DNA from 2 places in the Mediterraneibacter flintii genome. Region 1 is predicted to be linked to the other one. Evidence: a T-box and tRNA genes for the amino acid it is inferred to sense, from the RefSeq annotation. Region 1 holds a T-box; the other holds one or more tRNA genes.
The links. The T-box of region 1 lies ahead of ACZ5C4_RS15065 (valine--tRNA ligase). A T-box ahead of a tRNA ligase gene usually reads a tRNA of that ligase, here a tRNA-Val.
Positions count from the first base shown of each region.

Region 2: it has a tRNA-Val gene. The T-box ahead of ACZ5C4_RS15065 (valine--tRNA ligase) is inferred to sense a tRNA for this amino acid. The anticodon was not compared.

Region 1 covers NZ_AP031405.1:3,140,386-3,144,817, forward strand. Annotated here, with positions in the region: gene ACZ5C4_RS15065 (valine--tRNA ligase) at 6-2,654, opposite strand; T-box leader at 2,975-3,276, opposite strand; gene ACZ5C4_RS15070 (glucosaminidase domain-containing protein) at 3,393-4,181, opposite strand.
Region 2 covers NZ_AP031405.1:1,644,818-1,649,249, reverse strand. Annotated here, with positions in the region: gene ACZ5C4_RS07755 (LacI family DNA-binding transcriptional regulator) at 1-227, shown strand, start outside; gene ACZ5C4_RS07750 (GNAT family N-acetyltransferase) at 321-1,445, opposite strand; gene ispF (2-C-methyl-D-erythritol 2,4-cyclodiphosphate synthase) at 1,464-2,015, opposite strand; gene ACZ5C4_RS07740 (hypothetical protein) at 2,019-2,480, opposite strand; tRNA gene ACZ5C4_RS07735 (tRNA-Met) at 2,847-2,920, opposite strand; tRNA gene ACZ5C4_RS07730 (tRNA-Val) at 2,934-3,006, opposite strand; gene ACZ5C4_RS07725 (phosphoribosylformylglycinamidine synthase) at 3,274-4,432, opposite strand, start outside.

The DNA of each region.
Region 1 (4,432 bases):
TTTCTTTACTTCTTTAATCCTGCCATTCTCTCCTGTACCTGCGTAAGCATCTGCGTATATTTCTCTAATTTTCCGCGTTCTTCTTCCACTTTAGCCTGCGGCGCCTTGCTGACAAATTTCTCGTTTGAGAGCATCCCCTGCGCCCTCTGAATCTCTTTTTTCAGCTTTTCTTCTTCTTTTTCAAGACGCTCTCTCTCCTGCTCAAAGTCCACTAAATCCTCTAAAGGAAGATAGACCGAAGCGTCCGGCACTACAACTGAAACCGCATCGTCAGAAAGTGCCGGCTTTTCTCCTGAAATAAATATCTCCGCCGCGTTCATAAGTGGTTTTACAGAATCTGTAAGGACAGCAAAGCCTTCTGATAGCGCCCTGTCCTCCGTAATAATATATACCTTTGTCTTTCTGTTATTCTCCACATTCATTTCCGCGCGGATATTACGGATACCGCGCACAATTTCTTTCATGTGAGCGACAACTCTCTCTGCTTCTTTGTATGCTCTCTCCTCTGCATAAACCGGCCAGGAAGCCATCATCAGAGAGTCCTCCTCCGGTACAAGCGCAGCATAAATTTCTTCTGTGACAAACGGCATAAACGGGTGCAGCATTTTCAAAGCCTGTCCCAACACGGTCTTTAATGTCCAGAGCGCCGCATTTGCCGCTTTCGGAGCTTCTTCTTTATGATAGATACGGTATTTCGCCATCTCAATGTACCAGTCACAGAACTCATCCCAGATAAAGTCATACACCTTCTGCACAGCAATACCAAGTTCAAACTTGTCCATATTCTCTGTCACGTCTTTTGCCAAGGTGTTGACTGCCGACAGAATCCATTTATCAGCCAGTGTCAGATCTGCCTCTGCGGGTGTTTCCAGGCTTTCATTTTCAATATTCATCAGAATAAACCGAGATGCATTCCACACCTTATTTGCGAAATTTCTGCTCGCCTCTACTCTCTCGGTATAGAAACGCATATCATTGCCAGGGGCGTTTCCTGTAACCAGGGTAAGCCTTAACGCATCTGCCCCGTACTGATCGATAATTTCCAGAGGATCAATTCCATTGCCAAGAGATTTGCTCATTTTACGTCCCAGTGAATCTCTGACAAGCCCATGAATCAGCACTGTATGGAATGGCGATTTCCCTGTATGTGCATACCCAGAAAATACCATGCGGATTACCCAGAAGAAAATAATGTCATACCCTGTCACAAGAACATCTGTCGGATAAAAATAGTCCAGATCTTCTGTCTTTTCAGGCCATCCAAGCGTAGAGAACGGCCACAGCGCAGAGGAAAACCATGTATCCAAAGTATCTTCATCCTGTGTAAAATGTGCGCATCCACAGTGTGGACATTTTTCCGGTACTTCTCTTGCCACTACAAATTCTCCACATTCGTCACAGTAGTACGCCGGAATCCTGTGTCCCCACCAGATCTGTCTGGAAATACACCAGTCTTTAATGTTTTCCAGCCAATGCAGATAGATTTTGTCAAAACGTTCTGGAACAAATTTAAGCTCTCCTGTCTTTAATGCGTTGATCGCAGGCTTCGCCAGTTCCTCCATCTTTACAAACCACTGCTGCTTAATCAGCGGCTCTACTGTCGTACCACAGCGGTCATGTGTACCGACATTGTGAGAATGCGGTTCAATTTTAACAAGATACCCCTGCTCCTCCAGATCTTTTACAATGGCCTTTCTCGCCTCATAGCGTTCCATACCCGCATATTTGCCGCCCTTTTCGTTAATGGTAGCATCATCATTCATAATGTTGATTTCTTCTAAATTATGACGTTTTCCAACTTCAAAGTCATTCGGGTCATGTGCCGGTGTAATCTTAACCGCACCCGTACCAAATTCTTTGTCTACATAATAGTCTGCCACAATCGGAATTTCTTTATTTACAAGCGGCAGAAGAACTTTTTTCCCTACAATGTCTTTATACCTCTCATCATCAGGATGCACTGCAATCGCTGTATCCCCCAGCATAGTTTCCGGCCGGGTCGTCGCGATCTCCAGGAAACGCTCTGTTCCTACAATTGGATATTTAATATGCCAGAAATGTCCTTCCTGCTCTTCATGCTCTACCTCTGCATCGGAAAGAGAAGTCTTACATTTCGGACACCAGTTAATAATTCTGGAGCCTTTATAAATATAACCCTTTTCATACAGGCTGATAAAAACCTCTTCTACTGCTTTGGAGCATCCCTCATCCATCGTGAAACGCTCTCTATCCCAGTCACAGGAGATTCCCAGCTTTTTCAATTGGTTTTCAATCGTACCCGCATATTCTTCCTTCCACTGCCAGGTTCTCTTTAAAAACCCTTCCCTCCCCAGTTCCTTTTTATCAATACCTTCTTCTTTTAATTGGTTTGTAACCTTTACTTCCGTAGAAATTGCAGCGTGATCTGTTCCCGGCACCCAGAGGGCATTATACCCTTCCATTCTCTTATACCGGATCAAAATATCCTGGAGTGTATTGTCCAGGGCATGCCCCATGTGTAATTTCCCAGTAATATTCGGAGGCGGCATCACTGTCGTAAACGGTTTTCTGCTCCGGTCTACTTCTGCATGGAAATACTTGTTCTCGCACCATCTTTCATACAGTTTTTCTTCAATCTCTTTTGGATTATAAGTCTTTGCCAATTCCTTACTCATAATATCCTCCTTATCGCCCTCTCATTTTTTCCATTCTTTGTTACAATTTGTGCTATACCGTACATATATTCAGGCAGACAGAATGTTTTCTTTTTGCATTTCACATAGAATTCACATTTTAAGAAGAACAAAGTGGGCAAGCCCACTTCAACTCCCCTGCCCCTCAATCTTGAGGGGCTTGTCCACTTTGCGCGCCGCCGCAATACCGCAAAGCGGTAAAATTTCCTTATTGCGGCGTGCGCATCCCGCCCGGATGGCTTTTCATATAATAGGAAATTTATCGAAATTTCCTATTATATGAAAAACGCCCTTTACATCTTGTAAAGGGCGAAGAATTCCGCGGTACCACCTTCATTTATATGCATACAGATAATGACATGTGCTCATAAAATCTTCTTTGCCTGTACATTTACCTATTCATACATCTCTTAGTCCTGTAACGTAGACTGCCAACGTGATTTCTTACTGATAGTTTTAAACAAAATGATAAACTATACTGTCGATTCAGAAATCCGGTTCAGAAGCTACTTTCCATCATCCTTTTTCTTAAACTGCCTTCCAGCCTGCGGACAGTCCTCTCTGTAAGAAGTAATGCTGTACTCCTCTTCTTCAGCACCTTTATATTTTAACAAATTGTTAAGTAATAATTAACTAATGCTTATCATATCTTTCCGGCGCTGATTTGTCAAGAAGTTTAGACAATCTTAAGAAAAAGCAAATGAAAATAGACGCTGTCATCTATTCTATATTTTTCATTTTATTGATCATATCTACAATCGAATATCCGTAATTTTCTGCTGTAGCCCATCCGGCACCTTCTGGATTCTCTTTTTGTCCCAGCCATTCTACATACGGCGCTGAACCCTTTTTTACATATTCATATCGGTCGTCTACACATGCCTGTACCAGTGCGTCCTCTGTAGCATATGCCTTTAAATGCTGTATCTGCGCGCGTATCCCTGTTCTTACATCTGGATACGAGTTTCCAGGGACTCCCCTTCCTGTTGTTCCAAGTCCTGCAAAATTAAACTGTTCAATAGAAGCATCCCCTCCATACTGGAGCCATCCCGTTTCTTTCATTGTCTGTACAAACGCCACCTCTGGCCGCACCCCTTCTGCGACCGCTTCGTCATAATACATCTGACAGAATGTTTCAATGCTGTCTGCGCCGCCTTTTCCAAGTGCTTCTGACGGATATTCCTCTCCGGACTCTTCAAAAAAAGAAACCATCTGTTCCACAGTAACCGTACTTTCTCCCATAATTGGGTACTGTCCGTCTGCAATTACTTCCTCCGTCTCCTGGGCTGCATTTTCCTCTGCTTTATCTTTTTTCTCTGCTTCCGAACCCTTTTCTTTCGCGTCCTCTCCCTTTTCTTGCTCCACCTTTGTCTTTGCACTTACCGATTTTTCCTCTATATCTTTTGCAAATATTCCTCTCGCCCCCGCCAAACCAAGAGTGAGAACTAAAAGCAAAGCAAGTCCTGCTTCCAGCCAGAATTTTAATTTTTCGTTATTCCATTTGTCCATATTTTGCATACTCTCCCTGTAAGTCAGCAATATCGACTGAATTTGACGACTTATAAACTCCATTAGAGCTTCCTATTATATACTATATTCCCCTCCCCGTCCAGCCATGCAATAAAGAAATAAAATATAAATTTAACGAAGCAACAAGCAGTGCGAAAAGAACAGGCAAACTCTGTGGCATGCTCGCATGTAAACAGAAGTTTGTCTGCTTCTTTTCATTCGGCGACTGCCGATAGCGAAATGAAGCGTAT
Region 2 (4,432 bases), 1.5 Mb from region 1:
AGATGGGCATACAAGTTTCGCAAGATATACTCATCTGCGGTTTTGACGACACTCTAAGCCTGACTCCTATGGACAACACATTAACCACTGTCCAGACTCCTAGCCAGGAAATGGGAATTTTGGCTACGCGCATCATTCTAAATCAGATAGAAAGTCCATATCTGCCGCCTGTGACACTCTACTTAAACGGTAAAATCAAAATGCGCACATCTACACTTTTTCGATGAGGTTTTCTTATAAATAAAAAAATAAGACAGAAGTATATATTATGATTCCTCTTCTATATACCTCTGTCTTATTCTTTTTATTTTTCTGCCTTGCTATACAATTTCATTCAAATAAATTTTGCACAGTTGTTCTATCTTCCCTAGTTCCACCTCCAGGTGCGGCGTAAGAATCACCCCATCCTCTTCCTTCACTTCTTCCAGTGTCTTGTACCCGAACAAAAATGAAGTAAGCGCCCCAATCGGCAATACACCTTCTGAATCCTCTGTTTCTGCAACTGACAGACTATCCTGTCCTTTTTCTGACTCTATTTTCCAGACCCGACTGTTCTTTACAAGAATCGGATCGATCACCGCAAAAGAGCAACAAATAGTTTCCCCACTCTGTACTTTCATAGCCTTTAACAGCTCCTCCAGATGCAGGATCCTCGCCATTATGACTGGTTTCTTTTTTGCGGTAAAAAGATCACTGCACGCATACAGGGCAGCACTTTTCTCTTCTTTTCCCCTAAACATAGCAACTGCTTTTAAAAATTCTGATTCCCATTCCGGCAGATACACTGGCTCTCTGATGTCCAGCCTATCTTCTCTGGCATAAGCAAACATTCCACGAATCTTATCCGCTTCTTTAATCAGACATACACCGCCATTCTCACTCTTCTGTTCTAGAATCATTGTTTGGTAATACGCCTCGTCCCGCACAGCACAGATCTGATATTTGTCACGGAAATATTGATTAAAAAATGCTGCCATGTCTGCCGCGTCAAAAAGCTCTGCTTCTTTTACTTCCGCCTGCAAATGTCCGTCGTTTCCCTTTGTTTCACCTATATTCTGCCTGTAAACAAACCGAAAGTCATAGGGAGTATAGATCGCTTCCGCGGCAGGCATGAGAAAAGTAAACGGCTCTTTTCTGCGATACATTTCCTCCAGCGCTCTGCACAAAAGTGTTCTCATATACCCTCTGCCTCGATAATTCTCCTCCGTCGCCACTGCAATGATATAATGACACGGAAACTGCCTGTCCTCAATCTGCACCAGATATGGATTCAGATGAAGCATAGATCGGATTTTTCTATCCTCTTCAATCACATAGATTTCATTATCCCGCGTTTTGATAAAATAATAATAATCCAGAAATGCCTTTGTATCCTCTGCAAAAACCTTCTCCCACAGCTCTCTTGTCTGTCTATGTTCCTTTTGTTCCAATTTTCTTACTATCATTTCAGAAATTCATACTCCTTATGCCAGATTTTCTTTTGCGCAGCCGCTGCATCCCGCACATTTTCTCATTTCCGCAACGTCATAGCTGCCGTAGTTGGTATACTTTTCCAGGGCACATACCGCCTGTGCAGAAATCCCCTCTCCTGTTCCGGTAAATCCCAACCCTTCTTCTGTCGTTGCTTTTACATTGATCTGTTCGGTTTCAATCTTTAAGGCCTCTGCCATATTTTTTTCCATCTGTTCGATAAAAGGACGCATCTTCGGTCTCTGCGCGACGATTGTCGCATCAATATTCTCTATTATATAGCCTTCCTTATCCAACAGCTCTGCCACGTATTTCAAAAGTATAATACTGGAAATCCCTTTATACCTTTCATCTGTATCAGGAAAATGCTTGCCAATGTCTCCTAATGCCGCCGCACCCAAGAGGGCGTCCATCACTGCATGGACTAAAACGTCCGCATCAGAATGACCCAAAAGTCCTTTTTCGTATGGTATTTCAACTCCTCCAAGCACCAGCTTTCTTCCCTCTGCCAATTTATGGACATCATAACCCATTCCAACTCTCATATTCTATTTCTCCTCGTAATCTGTCTCCAGTTCTTCCGCTTTTTCGTTTTCCTGCTTCTCCTCATCCGGTTCTTTTTCTTGAACTGTTGCCGTTTCTTCTTTGATTTCTGCAGTTTTTTCTGCTCTTTCTTCCGTCGTTTCTGTTTCTTTTTCTATCCTCTCTGTTTCAGACCCTTCCTCTGTGTCTTCCACTGCCTCCACCAGGTCTTCTTCTGAACTTTTCTCCGCCGGTTGGGAATTTAGGGTAATATTTTCTCTCTCCTGTTTCTGTTCTTTTAAAATACCTCTTAGCGCTCCGATTGCAAACCAGGCTCCTACAACGATAAACAGAACCCCCATTACAATATTAAATATTTCATTCGTCGGCTTCTGCTGTATAGTCTGCGTCACAAGCTGCACTCCCAGATAGGCGAGATATGCTCCTGCAATGATTCGAAATATATTCCCTGTACGATTGTTTCTCATATTTTTTTATCCTCCGTAATGAAAGAATGATTGTCTCTTGTCTTTAAAATTCTATCATACTCTATTCATAAATACCACTAAAAATGTTTCCTGCAAACAGAACAAAGTGGGCAAGCCCCGCACTCTTGAGGGGCTCGTCCACTTTGCGCTCCGGTGCGCGGAGCATTCCAATGAACCTCTTAATACGAAAATCACGTCAGCAAAGGCTTCCTTGATTTTTGAGTTTCATCTCCATCGCGCATAAAGTCGTCTGGCAAGTTATCTTTTTGTGAAAATTGCCGGAAGCATTTGCAAAAGTTACCTTTTGACACCCTAATCCTATTATACAAAAATGCCGCGCTATAAAGCACAGCATCTTATTAAAAGTAGCGGAAACTGGATTTGAACCAGCGACACCACGGGTATGAACCGTGTGCTCTAGCCAACTGAGCTATTCCGCCATATTTATATATATGGGGCCTATAGGGCTCGAACCTATGACCCTCTGCTTGTAAGGCAGATGCTCTCCCAGCTGAGCTAAGACCCCATATTATCTGTTCTGCAGACATGAATATTTTTCCTATCCGTAACCTGCTTTGCTATTATACTATCAAATTCCGCCAAATGTCAACACCTTTTTAAAATAAATTTTTAAAATTTTTCAAACAATTCTCTCAATTTATGTTTCGCCATAGATATATACGTTTAACATATATATTGTGCTAAGCCGCAGGATGGCAAGATGGAAATAACCGTCCTGCGACTTACTGCACACCAGTTGTCCTCTCCTCTTGTACACCGGCGTTACTGTCTCTTATTTAAAATAGCTTACTCCGGACTCAAAGATCTTCATATCCTGCTCTCCGTAAATATTTACTGCAATACCGTCTCCCCGTCTTTCAGAATGTGCCATCTTTCCGAGCACTCTTCCATCAGGACTTGTAATTCCTTCAATAGCGCAGTAAGACCCATTGACGTTCCATTCCTCATCCATACGAATCTTTCCCTCTAAATCACAATATTGCGTCGCCACCTGTCCATTCTCAAACAGGCTCTTAATACAAGCCTCGCTCGCCACGAATCTTCCTTCGCCGTGGGATGCCGGATTTGTATATACTCCCCCCAGCTGTGCCTTCATAAGCCATGGCGATTTATTAGTGACAACCTTCGTATAGACCATTTTGGAAATATGCCGGCCGATAGTATTATAAGTAAGTGTAGGAGACTCCTCTGTCTGTCCGGTAATTTTCCCATTTGGTACCAGCCCTAGTTTAATAAGTGCCTGGAAACCGTTACAGATACCCAGCGCCAGCCCGTCTCTTTCACCGAGTAGTTTTTCCACCGCTTCTTTGAGCTTCTCATTCTGGAATGCCGTTGCGAAGAATTTCGCTGAGCCGTCCGGCTCATCTCCCGCGCTGAATCCGCCAGGGAACATGATCATCTGCGCTTGTCTGATTGCTTTTTCAAACTCTGCCACAGAATCCCGAATATCCTTTGCATCTAAATTTTTAAATACTTTCGTTATCACCTTTGCTCCCGCACGTTCAAACGCCTTTTTGCTGTCATACTCACAGTTTGTTCCCGGGAACACTGGAATAAATACAGTAGGCTGTCCGATCTTGTGGCTGCATATATGAATGTCTGATGTCCGGTAAAGTTTCTCCTCTATTACTTCTGTATTATCTGAAGCTTTTGTCGCAAATACGTTTTCAAGTGTTCCTGTCCATGCCTCTTGTGCTTCCTCCAAAGAAATCTCTGTACTGCCGTATGTGAATTTTTTCTCCTGTGTCACTTCTCCAATCACAGTGTACGAAATACAAAGATTTCCTACCTGCTCTGCCGGAACTTCTGCAACAATATCTCCAAACGCAGGAGAAAACATCTCTCCCGCATCCATGCTGTGTTCCAGTTTTATCCCCAATCCGTTTCCAAATGCCATCTTACTGACTGCCGCAATCACACCATGACGGTCC